Regions from separate parts of the Streptomyces sp. NPDC002176 genome, predicted to be linked through region 4. Evidence: riboswitches for the same ligand, from Rfam matches in the RefSeq annotation. Region 4 holds a riboswitch; each other region holds the start of a gene.

Region 1 (3,957 bases), on a different contig from region 4:
GGAAAAAGGGCAGCGCAATTGCCCGGCACGCGAATATCCCTCTTTGTATACAGCGCCCGTGTTAATTCCGGAGTCCCGCTGTGTTTACAGCATGTTGCGGGTGCCGGGTGGGGGTGCGCGGTCGGTGGGCGAGGGTCGCGCGCTCGGTGTGGAGCGCGGTGACCGCCCGCGCGCGTTCGGCGTCGCCGCGTGCCACCGCGTCGACGATCGCGCCGTGTTCCGCCCAGGTCTCCGGGGGGCTGGCCGGGCCGTCCACGGTGTACATCCAGGCGATCTTGTGGCGGAGCTGGGTGAGCGCCGAGGTCAGCGCGTGGCTGCCGCACGCCTGGGCGAGCGTCTCGTGGAACCAGCCGTCCAGCGCGCGCAGGTCGTCGCTGTTGCCGAGCCGCGCCCGCTCCTGACCCAGTCTGACCAGGCCGCGCAGCACCTTCAGATGGGCCTCGGTGCGCCGCTGGGCGGCCCGCGCGGCACCGAGCGGCTCCAGCAGCAGACGCATCTCCAGCAGGTCGGCGGCCTCCTGCTCGGTGGGCTCGGCCACGCAGGCGCCCGCGTGCCGCCGGGTCACGACGAAGCCCTCGGCCTCCAGGGTGCGCAGCGCCTCGCGGACGGGGACGCGGGAGACGCCATAGCGGCGGGCGAGGACCTCCTCGGTCAGCCGGGCGCCGCGCTCGTGGACCCCGGCGACGATGTCGTCCCGGATCGCCGTGCACACCGAGTGCGCCGGAATACGCATGACCCACCTCCGCCTTAATGCCCGTGAAACGCCGACGACCGCGCTTGTTCCGTGACTCTATGGCAATGCGCGGAGATTTCCGATGGCGGACCGGAATCCATGGCTATTTTTTGGACAGCACCCGGAGGAAAGCGGGCAGCGAAAAGCCCCGGCCGGGTGGGCCGGGGCTTTTCGCAGGAGAGGGTCAGACGTTCACGCCGTGCTTGCGGAGGTAGGCGACGGGGTCGATGTCGGACCCGTAGTCGGGGCCGGTGCGCGCCTCGAAGTGCAGATGCGGGCCGGTGACGTTGCCGGTGGCGCCGGACAGGGCGATCTGCTGGCCGGGGACGACCCGCTGGCCCACGCTGACGCCGATGGACGACAGATGGCCGTACTGGGTGTACATGCCGTCGGCCATCTTGATCACGATCTCGTTGCCGTACGCGCCGCCCCAGCCGGTGGAGACCACGGTCCCGGCACCGGCCGCGTGGACCGTGGTGCCGCTGGCGGCGTGGAAGTCGATGCCGGTGTGCGAACCGGACGACCACAGGGAGCTGGAGGACTGGTAGGCGGTGGAGACGTAGGAGCCGGTGATCGGCATGACGAAGGAGTTGAGAAGCTTGCGCGCGGCGTCGCGGGCGGCGCGCTCCTTGGCCTCGCGGGCCCGCTCGGCGGCGGCCCGCTCGGCGGCCTCCTCGGCGGCCTTGCGCTCGGCGGCCGCCTTCTGCGCGGTGGCCTGCGCGGCGATCTCGTCGGCGAGGGTGTCGCTGACGGCGATGACGGGGGTGAGGCCGGTGTTCTCGACGGAGTTGTCCGCGGCGAGTGCCGGGGAGGCCGCGAGGGTGCCGACGACACCGGTGGTGAGGGCCGCCACACCGGCCGCGGTCGCGGTGGTGCGCTTGACCCGACCGGGCTTGCGGTGCTTCCCGGAGGCGCACATGAACGCCATGAGCAGGCTGTTCCTTTCCTTCCCTCTCGCCTACCGGGTTAGCTGACGGGTTCGGAGCAGGAAGGTCTCCTACGGCCGCCCTCGCATGCGCGCGGGCGCCCGATTCACCCCAGGGACTGCGGTGGGTCCCCGGCTCCCCCTACGGGGGACTCGGCGATGACTGTCCGGTGCCGCGGGCGCGGCGCACTGCCTGACGAACAGCCCGGAAGAAGCTAAAGGGGACGGGAGCGGATCTTCAAACGGGTCCGGACTTTTGTAGCGCATCCCACACGCCAGAGGGGTAACCTCCGCCTCAATCCGGACATTTGGTGACCGCTGTTCGAGCACACTCCCGAACACACGTGTGGACCCTGACGACTCATGTGCCATCAGGGCCCACACGCGCAAGCTCGCGTCGGCTACTCGGCCGAGACCACCTTGACCTCGCCGATGCCCAGCGCCTCGACGGGCTCCTTGATCTGGGCGGCGTCGCCCACCAGGACCGTGACCAGCCGGTCGGCCGGGAAGGCGTTCACCACGGCGGCCGTGGCCTCCACAGTGCCGGTGGCGGCGAGCGTGCGGTACAGCTCCGCCTGGAAGTCGTCCGGCAGATGCTGCTCGACCTGGTCCGCGAGGGTGCCCGCGACGGCGGCGGCCGTCTCGTACTTCAGCGGGGCCACGCCGACGAGGTTCTGCACGGCCACGTCCCGCTCGGCGTCGGTCAGCCCCTCGGCGGCCAGCGTGTGCAGCACCGTCCACAGGTCCGCGAGCGCGGGGCCGGTGTTCGGGGTGTCCACGGAACCGCTGATGGCGAGCATCGAGGCGCCGGTGCCGTCCGGGGCGGAGCGCAGCACCTGGCCGAAGGAGCGCACGCCGTAGGTGTAGCCCTTCTCCTCGCGCAGGACGCGGTCCAGGCGGGAGGTGAGGGTGCCGCCGAGGCAGTAGGTGCCGAGCACCTGGGCGGGCCACACGCGGTCGTGCCGGTCGGAGCCGATCCGGCCGATGAGCAGCTGGGTCTGCACGGCGCCGGGCCGGTCCACGATGACCACACGGCCGGTGTCGTCGGCGGTCACCGGCGGCACCGGGCGGGCCTGGCCGGGCGTACCGGTCCAGGCGCCGAGGGTCTCGGCGAGCAGCGCGTCGAGGTCGATGCCGTCGAGGTCGCCGACGACGACCGCGGTGGCGGTGGCGGGGCGCACATGGCGGTCGTAGAAGGCGCGGACGGCGCCCGCGTCGATCTTCTCGACGGTCTCCTCGGTGCCCTGGCGCGGCCGGGACATGCGCGCGGAGGACGGGAACAGCTCCTTGGACAGCTCCTTCGCGGCACGGCGGGCCGGGCTGGCCAGCTCGTGCGGGATCTCGTCCAGGCGGTTGCGGACCAGGCGCTCGATCTCGCTCTCCGCGAAGGCGGGGGCACGCAGGGCGTCCGCGAGCAGGGTGAGGCCCTTCTCCAGGCGGGAGGCGGGCACCTCCAGGCTGAGCCGGACGCCGGGGTGGTCGGCGTGTGCGTCCAGCGTGGCGCCCGCGCGCTCCAGTTCGGCGGCGAACTCCTCGGCGGAGTCCTTGTCGGTGCCCTCGGAGAAGGCGCGCGCCATCAGGGTGGCGACGCCGTCGAGACCGGCCGGTTCGGCGTCCAGGGGGGCGTCGAGCAGTACCTCGACGGCGACGACCTGCTGGCCGGGGCGGTGGCAGCGCAGCACGGTCAGGCCGTTGTCCAGGGTGGAGCGCTCGGGGGCCGGGAACGCCCACGGCTTGGCCTGACCGGCCTGCGGCTGGGGGTGGAACTCCATGGGGGCGAGCTCGGTCACTTGGCCGTCTCCTCGTCGTCGTTGCCGGCCTCTACGGTGGCCTCGTGCTCCGGGTCGTCGGGCAGGTCGGTGTCCTCGACCGCCTCCGGGGACTTCGGCTCGTAGACGAGCACGGCGCGGTTGTCCGGGCGCAGGCGGGCCGCCGCGACCTCGCGGACCTCTTCGGGAGTGATGTCGAGGACGCGCCGCACGGCGGTCAGGGCGAGCTGCGGGTCGCCGAACAGGACGGCGTACCGGCACAGTTCGTCGGCGCGGCCCGCGACCGTGCCGAGCCGGTCCAGCCACTCGCGCTCCAACTGGGCCTGGGCGCGCTCCATCTCCTCCGGGGTGGGGCCCTCCTGCGCGAAGCGGGCCAGCTCCTCGTCGATGGCGGTCTCGATGACCGGCACCTCGACGTCGCCGGAGGTCTTCACGTCCAGCCAGCCCAGCGAGGGCGCGCCGGACAGCCGGAGCAGCCCGAACCCGGCGGCGACGGCCGTACGGTCGCGGCGCACCAGGCGGTTGTAGAG
Region 2 (3,957 bases), on a different contig from region 4:
GGCGGCGTGGGCGACGGCGAGGGAGACGCCGAGGATGGCGTTGGCGCCGAGCGAGCCCTTGTTGTCGGTGGCGTCCAGGTCGAACATGGCCTGGTCGATCAGGCGCTGCTCGGTGGCGTCGTAGCCGACCAGCTCCGGGCCGATCTGCTCGATGACGGCGAGGACGGCCTTCTCGACACCCTTGCCCTGGTAGCGGTTCGGGTCACCGTCACGCAGCTCGATGGCCTCGAAGGCACCGGTGGAGGCGCCGGACGGGACGGCGGCACGACCCGTGCTGCCGTCGTCGAGGCCGACCTCGACCTCGACCGTGGGGTTGCCTCGGGAGTCCAGGATTTCCCGAGCTACAACAACGTCGATGGACGGCACGAGCATCTCCTTCGTGGATGTGACGCGATGAGTGCGGGGCGCGCCGGATGGCATGCCTTGCGTCTAGAGCCTAACCGTCCCAGGGGTGCCGGCCATCGACCGACCGCCTCGTGGACGGGGTGGTGCAGGGAGACCGTACCTATTGTTCAGGCCCGGAACAAAGGGTTCTGGGCAACAGGCGGGCCGGGGGCGGAACGCGCACCGCCCCGGCGCGCGGGGGAAGCGCGCCGGGGCGGGGGTCCGTGGAAGGACCGGAAGCTCAGGGGCCGATCGGGCTGGGGGCCGACCCCGTGAGCGGGTCGCGGTTACTTCAGGTGCAGCATCTGGCCGGGGAAGATGAAGTCGGCCTTCTCGACGATGTCCTTGTTCAGGTCGTACAGCTTCTTCCAGCCGCCGTCGACCTTGTGCTTCGTGGCGATGGAGCTGAGCGTGTCGCCCTTGACCACCTTGTACTCGCCATCGCCCTTCTTGACCTTGTCACCGGTCGGGGTGGTGACGGTCTTGCTCGCGTCCGGGCGCTCGGTGGAGCGGGACGCGGCCTGGTCGTCGGAGGTGCGGTCGGAGGTGTCGGCCGCGGCCTTGTCCTCCGTCTTGGTGTCCGTGGAGGGAGCCGGGGCGGCCGAGCCGCTGTACGGCGTGCTGGACAGGCCCGTGCCGCAAACCGGCCAGGCACCCTTGCCCTGGGCGGAGAGCACCTTCTCGGCGACGGTGATCTGCTGTTCCTTGCTCGCCTTGTCGGCGGTGGCGGCGTACTGCGTACCGCCGTACGCGGCCCACGTGGAGGCGGAGAACTGCAGACCGCCGTAGTACCCGTTGCCGGTGTTGATGGACCAGTTGCCGCCCGACTCGCACTGGGCGACGGCGTCCCACTCGGAACCGGTGGCGGCGGACGCGCTGCCCGACGCCATCACCGGGCCCGCGACGGCCGCACCGGCGACACCGGCGAGCGCGAGGACACGGACGGTCTTGGACGGGCGACGGCGCTTGCCCTTGCTGGAGAACAGCATGGATCGATCCCCTCACCGACGCCTGCGAGGTGAGCTGTCGGGTTCGGGCCGGTTGAGTTGCCCGGCCACCCCTCCCTGGTACTTCCGGAAGGCGTGGCTCCACCCCAAGCCCGTCCCGGCGTCAATCACCGGTTCGGGCACCTACCTTGGGTCCCCCGCTCCTGCCTACGGCGCTTGACGCGACGATTGTCCCCGACGGCCGCTGGCAGGATTCGGCGTTGCGGCCACGGGTGCTCGTGGTGACGAGCGGTCCCGACCGTAGACACGCCTCGCGGCGAATTTCAAAAACGATCAGGTCTTCTGAGAGTCATCCCACACTTTCGCCAAATAGGACATATAAGAGGATAGCGGGGCGTCAAATGCCGCTACATGAAGCCTGTTGGCCCTATTCGCCCGGCAGCTTCAGGGTCTGCCCCGGGTCGACATGGTTCGGGTCCGAGCCGATGGCCTGCTTGTTCGCGGCGTACAGGGCCTCCCAGCCGCCCGCCACGTCAAGGGAGTCGGCGATGGAGCCGAGCGTGTCACCGTCGCGGACGGTGTAGCCGCTCGGGGAGGCGGTGGCGTGGCGGCCCGTGGCGGCCGCGTGCTGACCTTCCGTCACGCTCTCCTCGGCGCTACCACCCCGGTGACGGCCACCGCCGCCGAGGTCGCCGGTGTCGACCAGGCTCCAGGAGCCGCCGGTCTCCCACGAGTCGTCCGACTCCTTGGCGGCCGGGGCACTGGGGGCCGAACCGCCGCCCTTGTAGCCGCCGTCGGACGCGGCGGGCGCGGAGCCGCCGGAGCGGGAGGTGTCGGTGTCCTTGCCGGAGTGGCCGGAACCGGCCGTCTCGTCGGCGCTCGCGGACGGCTTGCCGGTCTCCTTGGCGGAGGAGTCGGACGACGGGGACGAATCCCCCAGTCCGGACGAGTCGGAACCATCGGACGAAGCGCCCGCTTCGGGAGCCTCGCTCGACTGGTCGGCACCGCTGTCCGAGCCGCCCTGGTCGGCGGACGGGGACTCGCTGACGCCCGTGTCGACGTCCACCGAGGCGGAGTCGGAGGTCAGTCCGGCGAGCAGGGCGCAGGTGGCCCAGTGGGTGGTGCCCTGCTCGGCGAGGATCTTCTCGGCCACCGAGATCTGCTGCGAACGGCTGGCCTGGTCGGCGCTGGCCGCGTACTGCGTGCCGCCGTACTTGTCCCAGTCGTCCTGGGATATCTGGAGGCCGCCGTAGTAACCGTTGCCGGTGTCGGCGCTCCAGGAGCCACCGCTCTCGCACTCGGCGACCTTGTCCCAGGTGGTGCCGTCGGCCGCGTTCGCGCTCGCCGCCCCGAGGAGCGGGATGGCGATGGCGGACGTGGTCACGCCGGCCGCGACGAGGAGCGCCGGAGCCTGGCGGGGTCGACGGTGCCTACCGTTCCCGGAGAGCATGCGGTTGCCTTTCGTGCGACAGCAGTACGGCGTGGCAACTGGTGCTCGGCGCCACACTGATGGGTGAACGTAGCGGCAGACGATCGCTTGTCACAAGTTCATGCCGCACAGATCACGTGAAGATCACATAGTTGAACGTCCGTCATGTGTGTTTTCACGACTGGGACCAACCGGTGTGAACTCCACCGGCAGCGTGCGCAGTCCACGCATGATCAGCCCGCCGCGCCAGCGGAGTTCGGCCGGATCGGCCGCCAGCCGCAGATCCGGGAGCCGGGTGAGCAGGGTGGCCAGCGCGGTCTGGCCTTCCAGCCGGGCGAGCGGGGCGCCCACGCAGTAGTGGATGCCGTGCCCGTACCCCAGGTGCTGGTTGTCGCGGCGGCCGAGGTCCAGCAGGTCAGGGTCGGCGAACCGCTCCGGGTCGCGGTCCGCCGCCGCGAGGACCACCAGCACCGGGTCCCCGGCCGCGATGTCCTGGCCGCCGATGGTGAGCGGCTCGGTGGCATAACGCCAGGTCGCCAGCTCCACCGGGCCGTCGTAGCGGAGCAGTTCCTCCACTCCGGTCTGGAGCAGTCCGGTCTCCCCCGCCGCCAGCGAGAGCTCGAGCCTGCGGCGCTCCTCGGGGTGGGTGAGCAGGGCGTAGGTGCCGTTGCCGATGAGGTTGACGGTGGTCTCGAAGCCCGCGAAGAGCAGGATGAAGGCCATCGCGGCGGCCTCGTTCTCGGTGAGGTGCTCGCCGTGGTCGGAGGCTCGGATGAGCGCCGAGATCAGGTCCTCGCCGGGCGCGGGCTCGGCGGGGAGTGCCTGGCGCTTGCGGTGGATGAGGTCCGCGAGATAGCCGCGCATCTTCTTCACCGAACGCGCCACCCCGCCCCTCGGCCCGCCGCCGTGCCGGATCATCATGCCCGCCCAGTCCCGGAAGTCGTCCTGGTCCTCGCGGGGGACGCCGAGCAGGTCGCAGATGGCGTAGATGGGGAGCGGGAAGGCGAACTCGTGGATGAGGTCGGCCGAGCCCTGCTCGGCGAACCGGTCGATGAGGTCGTCCGTCAGCTCCTGCACCCGGCCCGCGAACTCGGCGACCCGGCGCGGGGTGAACGCCTTGCTGACCAGGCGGCGCAGCCGGGTGTGGTCCGGCGGGTCGATGTTCAGCAGGTGGGTCATCAGGTCGGCCTTGCGCTC
Region 3 (3,957 bases), on a different contig from region 4:
CGACCGTCGGCTGGGCGGCGAGCCAGGCCAGGGCGACGGTGGCGACGGCGGTGTCATGGGCGGCGGCGACCTCGTCCAGGGCCGCCAGCACCTTCTGGCCGCGCTCGGAGTCGAGGTGCTTGGCCGCCGAACCGGCGCGGGCGCTGTCGACGGTCGTACCGGGCCGGTACTTGCCGGTGAGGAAGCCGGAGGCGAGCGCGAAGTACGGGACGGCCGACAGGCCCTCGCGGGCGGCGACGTCCTGGAGCGGGCCCTCGTAGGTGTCGCGGGAGACCAGGTTGTAGTGCGGCTGGAGGGCGACATAGCGGGCCAGGCCCGCGCGGTCGGAGAAGTCCAAGGACTCCTTCAGCCGCTCGGCGCTGATGTTGGAGGCGCCGATGTAGCGGACCTTGCCCGCCCGCACCAGCTCGTCCAGCGCGCCGATGATCTCCTCGACCGGCACCTCGGGCTGGTCGAAGTGGGTGTAGTAGAGGTCGATGTGGTCGGTGCCCAGGCGGCGCAGGGAGGCGTCGGCGGCGGCCTTGATGTTGGCGGCGCCCAGACCCTGGTAGTCCGGGTGCTGGCTCACCTTGGTGGCGATGACCACCTGGTCGCGGACGCCCCGCGCCCGCACCCACTCACCGATGAGCGTCTCGGACTCGCCGCCCTTGTTGCCCTCGACCCAGGCCGAGTAGGAGTCGGCGGTGTCGATGAAGTTGCCGCCCGCGGCGCGGTAGGCGTCGAGGACGGCGAAGGACGTGTCCCGGTCGGCGGTCCAGCCGAAGACGTTGCCGCCGAGGGCGAGCGGGAAGACCTCGAGGGAGGAGGAACCGAGCTTGCGCGGAGAAGCAGTCATGTCTCTCCTCAACGATCACTCGGGCCCCGTCCATTCCGGGTCGGGGTCACTCGCTCAGGGAGTGAGCCCCTTGCCGCGCAGCCAGGCGCCGGGGTCGATGCCGGTGGGCTGGCCGCCGGGGTGGACCTCCAGGTGGAGGTGCGGGCCGGTGACGTTGCCGGTGGCGCCGACGCGGCCGATGACCTCGCCGGTGGACACCTTCTGCCCGGCGCTGACGCTGATCGAGGACTGGTGGCAGAACCACAGCTCGGTGCCGTCGTCCAGGGTGAGGATCGTGCGGTAGCCGTACGCCCCGGCCCAGCCGGCCTCGGTGACGGTGCCGCTGTGGATCGCCTTGATCAGCGTGCCGGTGGGCGCGGCGAAGTCGAGCCCGGTGTGGTACCCGGAGGACCACATCGAACCGGCCTGCCCGAAGGTCGAGGTGATCGTGTACGAGGAGGTCGGCAGCGTGTACTGCTTGGCCAGCGTGGCGAGGCGAGCCGCCTCGGCCTTCTTCTCGGCGTCGGCCTCCGCCTTCTCCTTGGCCGCGGCGGCCTTCACGGAGGCTTCCTTCGCGGCCTTGGCGGCGGCCTCGGCGGCCTGCTGGTCGGCCTTGGCGACGGCGGCCGCGGTGGCCCGGCTGTCGGCCTTGCTCTGCTGCCGCTCGGCCTGGGCCATGATCCGGCTGCGCAGCGCCTCGCCCGCGTCGGCGGTGGAGTCGTCGGTGGCGGTGGCCGTGGCGGTGGCGACACCGGCGAGGGAGGCGGCGGGCGCTTCCGCGTGGTGCCCGTCGATCAGGGAGCCCACGGAGGGCAGGTCGGGCATGGCGATGGACACGGGCGGCTTGCCGGTGTTGGCGCTGGCCATGCCGCCCGCGCCGACGGCGGCGATGACACCGACGCCGAGCACGGTGGAGCTGCGGGCGAGTCCGCCGCCGCGCTGCTTGGCCACCCGGTGACGGCCGCGTACAGGGGGTAGGGATTCCTCGGTGGGGTTCCACTCCTCCCACGCGCCGTCCTCGGCACGGGGGGCGCCATAGGCGAAGGGCTCACTCGCGTCCGGCGCGAACGGGGCTTGTGGGGCAGGCCGGTTGGACGCCACGCGGGCGCACTCCTTTCCCTCCTCCGCCTACCGGGTTAGCTGACGGGTTCGGAGCAGGAAGGTCTCCTACGCGCGTAAACCCGACGTGCTCCGAGGGTGGTGCACGGCGGATCGGGGCGCGATTCACCCCAAAGTGGTGGGTCCCCGGTTCCCTTGCGGGATTCGGCGTGTGCGCACGGCGCCGTCTCTGCTGACGGCTGTAACGACCGCACTGCGTTATCGAACGTTAATAGACACGCGCACTGGATTCCAAGCCCGTTCAGCTTGATCGTTTGATGATCTGACGGGGTGCGTATCGGTCAGGAACATCGCGAACAGGGCGAGTTGACCGCGCTTCAGGAGTCACAGGAGTTTTGCTGGTGACTCAACAACACCAGCCGTCCCGGAAAACACTCAGGGCCGGAATCCATTTACTGGATTCCGGCCCTGAGTCTTCAGTAGCGGGGACAGGATTTGAACCTGCGACCTCTGGGTTATGAGCCCAGCGAGCTACCGAGCTGCTCCACCCCGCGTCGTTGTGTCTCAAGCATACGTCATCCGCGGGGCCCGATGCACACACGCTGCCGTGACGTGGGCCTCAGAGCGCGAGGTGAGCGTTCGGCGACTGTGCGAGTGCGGCGTACTCGGGCACCGTCACCACCTGCACGCCCCCGGCGCCGAGCACTCCGGAGCCGTCGGCCGCGGTGACGAAGGTGTCCGGCTCGCGCCAGGCGGTGACGACCCGGCGTACTCCGGCCGCGAGGATCAGCCCGGCACACGGGACGGGCCGGGAGGCGCGGTGGGCGCAGGGCTCCAGGCTGCTGTAGACGGTGGCGCCGGGCAGGCGCGGGTCGGCGGGGTCCAGCTTGGCGAGCGCGGCCTCCTCGGCGTGGACCACGGGGTCGCCGCCCTCGCGGGAGTGGCCGCGCGCCAGCTCGGTGCCGTCCGCCGCGACGACCACCGCGCCGACGCTGAAGGCCGTGGCCGAGGGCGGGCAGAGCCCGGCCAGCTCGCAGGCGGTGCGCAGCCAGTGCCGGTCGGCGGCGGTGTCCAGCGGGCCGGTGCCGGGGGCGGTGGGCTCGTAGCGCATCAGGACGACGTCCTCGATCCGGCGGGAGTCGGTCAGCCGGAGCCTTCCGCCTTGGTAGGCGCCGGGGCCGAAGAGGCGGGGGGCGGCCGGGTCGCCGACGAAGAGCGGGGCGAGGACCAGCTGGAGTTCGTCGGCGAGGCCCTGCTGGAGGAGCTGGGTGTGCACGGTGCCGCCGCCCTCGACCATCAGCCGCCGTACACCGCGCACGTCGTGCAGGTGCGCGAGGAGCGCTCGCCAGTCGAGGGCGGGGCCGAGCGGGACGACGTCGGCGGTGTCCCCGAGGAGGCTCGCGGCGCGCTTGGCCCCGTCGTCCGTCGTGTAGACGACCTTCTCCCCGCCGGTGTGCCAGAAGTTGGCGGCCGGGTCGAGATCGCCGGACCCGGTCACGGTCACCTTCAGCGGGTACGCCGCCTTGCCCTCGGCCACCCGCGCGGCCCGTCGCTCGGGCGAGTTGACCAGGAGCCGGGGGTTGTCGGCCCGGATCGTCCCGGCGCCGACGAGGATCGCGTCCACCGACGCCCGTACCTCGTCCACCCGGTCGAAGTCGGCGGGGCTGGAGAGCAGCAGCCGCTCGGGGCCGGTGTCGTCCAGGTACCCGTCCAGCGAGACGGCGGCGGACAGCAGGACATGGGGGTAGGGCATCGACGCGCTCTCCGGACTCTGGGGCTCTACGGGTGTGCACCCCTTTGTACTCCGTACCGGTGTACACCCTGCCCAGGCAGGGATGAGTACGGCTACTCATCCCTGGCCGCGCCCCTCGGCCCACTGTGGAGGTCACCGAACAGAAGGAGACCTCGATGCCGCACGCCGTCCGCCCGCGCCGCCTCTTCACCCTCGCCACCGGCAACTGGCTCTCGCGGGGCTATCTCGCGGTGCTCGCCGCCTCCGTCGTGGCCATGTTCGCCTTCCCGGAGAGCAGGCTGGGCCTGGACCCGATGACGCTCACGGCACCGCTCTCCTTCCTGGGCATGGC
Region 4 (3,957 bases):
GGTGACGTCCCGGACGGTGGAACCGGCCTGCTTGGGCTTGATCACGAGCTGGTAGGCGTCGCGGCCCGCGATCCGGGTGGTGCCGTCGACAGTGACCGAGGTGGTGCCGTCGACCGACTTCAGGGCCTCCTTGGCGAAGTCGTCGGGCGTGGCGGACGGCTGGTGCCCGCGCTTGTCGCCCTGCTCGCCGGAGTGCTGGGCGGTGGTGTGGAAGACCTCGTTGCTCGCGCTGTCGTAGCCCCACACGTCCTTGCCGCTGTGGATGAGGCTGTACTCGGCGTCGCGCTCCAGCAGCGAGACCTTCTGCTTCTCGGGGCCGTCGGCGGCCACCCGCAGGGTGTGGGTGCCGGAGGTCAGCTCGGTGAGCTTGGTGCGCGGGTCGGCGGAGGAGCCGTCGCCCTGCTCGCCGGAGCCCATGGTGCCCTGGAGGGAGCCGAGGTCGGGCAGGCCGAGGTCGGTGCTGACCTTGACGGTGCCGGACATCCGCTGGACGTCGGACTTGGCGATCTTCTCGACGAGCTGCTGGGCGCTGATCTTCGGCAGGTCCGGGTCGCCGGAGGCGGCGAGGGCCGGGACCAGCCCGATGGTGGCGGCCGCGACACCCACCACCGCGACGGGCACGACGTACCGGGCGGCCTTGCGGCGGCCGGTACGCGGGTCCTCGTCGGGGCCGGTGCCGGTCGCGTGGTCGGATTCGTACGGTGCCATGTCTGCCTTACCTCCGTCGTCGGCGGCGGCTGCGCTCTATGGGTTCCACCTGAGCCGCCATTCTCACCCGGATCGGTGAGGAGTGGTGGTTTCCCTGGTTCCCATCAGACCAATTCGGCAGTCCTCAAACGTCAGCCCACGGAGCCAACTCGGCGTACGCCTGCGGTATGACGTACGCACCGGACGCCCGCGCCGACCCGTAGGGGTCGGGCAGCGGCACGTCCTAGCCGGCCCGGTGCACCACGGCGTCGCACAGCTCGATCAGCGCCGTCTTCGCCGTGCAGTCCTTCAGCGGGGCGAGCGCGGCGCGGGCCTCCTCCGCGTACCGCACCGCGTCGCGGCGGGCCTGGTCCAGCGCGGGGTGGGCGCGCAGCGCGGTGAGCGCCTGGGCGAGCCGGGCGTCGTCGGTGAGGTCGGAGTCCAGCAGCTCGCACAGCGCGAGGTCGGCGGGCTCGCCGAGCCGGGCGGCGCGCTCGCGCAGCCGCAGCACGGGCAGCGTGGGCACGCCCTCGCGCAGGTCGGTGCCGGGGGTCTTGCCGGACTCGTCGGAGTCGGAGGCGATGTCCAGCACGTCGTCGGCGAGCTGGAAGGCGACGCCGAGGCGCTCGCCGTACTGGGTGAGCACGTCGACGACGCTCTCGTCGGCGCCGGACATCATGGCGCCGAACCGGCAGGACACGGCGACCAGGGAGCCGGTCTTGCCGGAGAGCACGTCGAGGTAGTGCTCGACGGGGTCGCGGCCGTCCTGGGGACCCGCGGTCTCCAGTATCTGGCCGGTGACGAGGCGCTCGAAGGCGAGGGCCTGGACGCGGACGGCCTCGGGGCCGAGATCGGCGAGTATCTGCGTGGCGCGGGCGAAGAGGAAGTCACCGGTGAGCACCGCGACGGAGTTGCCCCAGCGGGTGTTGGCGCTGTCCACGCCGCGCCGCACGGCCGCCTCGTCCATGACGTCGTCGTGGTAGAGCGTGGCCAGGTGGGTCAGCTCGACGACGACGGCGGAGGGCACGATGCGCGGGGCGTGCCGGTCGCCGAACTGGGCGGACAGCAGCACGAGCAGCGGACGGAACCGCTTGCCCCCGGCCCGCACCAGGTGCTGGGCGGAGCCGGTGATGAAGGGGACCTCGCTCTTGGTGGCCTCTAGCAGGCCCGCCTCGACAGCCGCCAGTCCGGCCTGGACATCGGCTTCCAGTGCCTGGTCCCGCACGCTCAGCCCGAACGGCCCGACGACGGTCACGAGGTTCTCCTGTCTGCTGGTGTCTGCTGGCGACTTCACGGCTTGTCGATAGGTCGCTGCCATCAGTCAAGTCAGCGTATCCGGTCCTCTTTGGATCACCGATCGCACCCACCGGTCCAGCTCACGAGGTATCGGTTTTCGTCCGGCATGTCCTGGATGGATGGACAAGGGTCGATATGAGGGGAGTCGGTCGGACGATCCGGCACTCCGGGGGTCATGCCGGTCCAACGAACGGGAGTGCCCCAGAGGTTCCGCCCCGACGGGACCGACACTCCCTAATACCCACAGACGGCCCAAATGCACATAATCCCCCATGTCTGATTTTGCGTATTTTGCGATTCCGTGAGTTGGCTCACGCGGGCCGCTCTTCCGCGCCTACCCCCGCGAACCCCCCTCTCACCCCCTTCTCACCGTGCCCGGTACGGAAGTTGAGGGTTGGCGACCGCAAAGGATCAAGTAGGCCATTTGGGACAGACCAAGGTCAACTAGTACTTCGGGTGAATCCGGTACTTGTTCCGGACATGTGCGGTCGCATACGTTCCCGCCCTGTCAGGCGAACGCCGAATCCTGCCGCGTCTGACACACCCACTCACGAACTCATTCGTACGGCAGGAGCGGGGGACCCAGGTAAGCCGCCGGACCGGTGCGACCCATGTCGCGCCGGGACGGCTCGGGGTGAAGCCGAAATCGTCCCCGGTGTCCGACGGGCACCGGGGACGACGCGGCCGGGCACCTCCCCGCCCGAACCCGACAGCTCACCTCGCAGGCGACGGAGAGGAACTTCGACATGTCTGCTGTTGCTCAGCCGCGCCGTGCCCGCACCAAGCGCATCGTCCGCACGCTCGCCGTCACCGGTACCGGTGCCGCGATGTTCGCGCTCCCCCTCATCGGCGCCACCAGCGCCTCCGCCGCCCCGGCCGCCAAGCCCGCCGCCGCCTCCACCGTGTACCCGAACAACCTGGACGGCTGGATCCGCCAGTCCCTGGCGATCATGGCCGAGAAGGGCATCCCGGGCACCTACAACGGCATCCACCGCAACGTGATGCGCGAGTCCTCGGGCAACCCGCTGGCCATCAACAACTGGGACATCAACGCCATCAAGGGCACCCCGTCCAAGGGCCTGCTCCAGGTGATCGACCCCACCTTCGCCACGTACCACGTGGCCGGCACCTCCTTCGACCCGTACAACCCGGTCGCCAACATCACCGCCGCCTGCAACTACGCGTTCCACCGCTACGGCTCGATCGACAACGTCAACGGCCCGTACTAAGCCGGTACAACCGTCGCACCGCGCCCCCGTCGCACGCCTCGCGCGTACGGCGGGGGCCGCCCGTGTCACCGGGCGAAGAGACGCTCCAGGACGACGGCCACCCCGTCGTCCTCGTTGGAGAGGGTGACCTCGTCGGCCACCGCCTTCAGCTCCGGGTGGGCGCCCGCCATGGCGACGCCGTGCGCCGCCCACTGGAACATCGGGATGTCGTTCGGCATGTCGCCGAAGGCCACCGTGTCCCGGCGGGCGCGGCCCAGGCGCTCGGCGGCCAGCGCGAGACCGGTCGCCTTGGTGATCCCGCACGGCTGCAGCTCGACCGTGCCGGGGCCCGACATGGTGACCGTGGCCAGCGAGCCGACGACCGAGCGGGCCGTGGCCGCCAGTTCGTCGTCGGACAGGCCGGGGTGGCGCAGCAGCACCTTGCTGATCGGTGCGCGCCACAGCTCCGCGCGCCGCTCCACCGGTACGGCGGGCAGGGTCGGGTGCGGCATCCGGTAGCCGGGCTCGATCAGGGTGAGCCCGTCCACGCCGTCCTGGTCGACGGCCGCATGCACCTGGCCCACCTCCGCCTCGATCTTGCCGAGCGCGGTCTCGGCCAGCTCCCGGTCCAGCCGGACCGACCACAGCAGGGTGTGGGTCGCGGCGTCGTAGACCTGGGCGCCCTGCGCGCACACCGCGAGCCCCGTGCCGCCGAGCGCGGCCAGCAGGGGGCGTACGCGGGGCGCGGGGCGGCCCGTGACCACCA

Evidence for each region. Region 4 has a riboswitch for cyclic di-AMP ahead of ACI2LY_RS13220 (transglycosylase SLT domain-containing protein). Riboswitches for the same ligand answer to the same signal wherever they lie in the genome.
Region 1: linked by a shared signal. The riboswitch ahead of ACI2LY_RS07775 (M23 family metallopeptidase) and the one ahead of ACI2LY_RS13220 (transglycosylase SLT domain-containing protein) in region 4 are both predicted to bind cyclic di-AMP.
Region 2: linked by a shared signal. The riboswitch ahead of ACI2LY_RS27625 (transglycosylase family protein) and the one ahead of ACI2LY_RS13220 (transglycosylase SLT domain-containing protein) in region 4 are both predicted to bind cyclic di-AMP.
Region 3: linked by a shared signal. The riboswitch ahead of ACI2LY_RS25465 (M23 family metallopeptidase) and the one ahead of ACI2LY_RS13220 (transglycosylase SLT domain-containing protein) in region 4 are both predicted to bind cyclic di-AMP.

Annotation. Positions count from the first base shown of each region.
Region 1 covers NZ_JBJDQW010000001.1:1,727,123-1,731,079, forward strand. Annotated here, with positions in the region: gene ACI2LY_RS07770 (GntR family transcriptional regulator) at 62-733, opposite strand; gene ACI2LY_RS07775 (M23 family metallopeptidase) at 918-1,661, opposite strand; cyclic di-AMP (ydaO/yuaA leader) riboswitch at 1,674-1,827, opposite strand; gene ACI2LY_RS07780 (M16 family metallopeptidase) at 2,060-3,448, opposite strand; gene ACI2LY_RS07785 (M16 family metallopeptidase) at 3,445-3,957, opposite strand, start outside.
Region 2 covers NZ_JBJDQW010000006.1:432,790-436,746, reverse strand. Annotated here, with positions in the region: gene eno (phosphopyruvate hydratase) at 1-366, opposite strand, end outside; gene ACI2LY_RS27625 (transglycosylase family protein) at 672-1,373, opposite strand; cyclic di-AMP (ydaO/yuaA leader) riboswitch at 1,378-1,556, opposite strand; gene ACI2LY_RS27620 (transglycosylase family protein) at 1,759-2,781, opposite strand; gene ACI2LY_RS27615 (cytochrome P450) at 2,905-3,957, opposite strand, start outside.
Region 3 covers NZ_JBJDQW010000005.1:568,234-572,190, reverse strand. Annotated here, with positions in the region: gene ACI2LY_RS25470 (aldo/keto reductase) at 1-835, opposite strand, end outside; gene ACI2LY_RS25465 (M23 family metallopeptidase) at 890-1,915, opposite strand; cyclic di-AMP (ydaO/yuaA leader) riboswitch at 1,925-2,093, opposite strand; tRNA gene ACI2LY_RS25460 (tRNA-Met) at 2,354-2,427, opposite strand; gene ACI2LY_RS25455 (dihydrofolate reductase family protein) at 2,493-3,626, opposite strand; gene ACI2LY_RS25450 (SCO4225 family membrane protein) at 3,782-3,957, shown strand, end outside.
Region 4 covers NZ_JBJDQW010000002.1:1,064,954-1,068,910, forward strand. Annotated here, with positions in the region: gene ACI2LY_RS13210 (outer membrane lipoprotein carrier protein LolA) at 1-708, opposite strand, end outside; gene ACI2LY_RS13215 (polyprenyl synthetase family protein) at 932-1,942, opposite strand; cyclic di-AMP (ydaO/yuaA leader) riboswitch at 2,491-2,726, shown strand; gene ACI2LY_RS13220 (transglycosylase SLT domain-containing protein) at 2,730-3,212, shown strand; gene ACI2LY_RS13225 (HAD family hydrolase) at 3,278-3,957, opposite strand, start outside.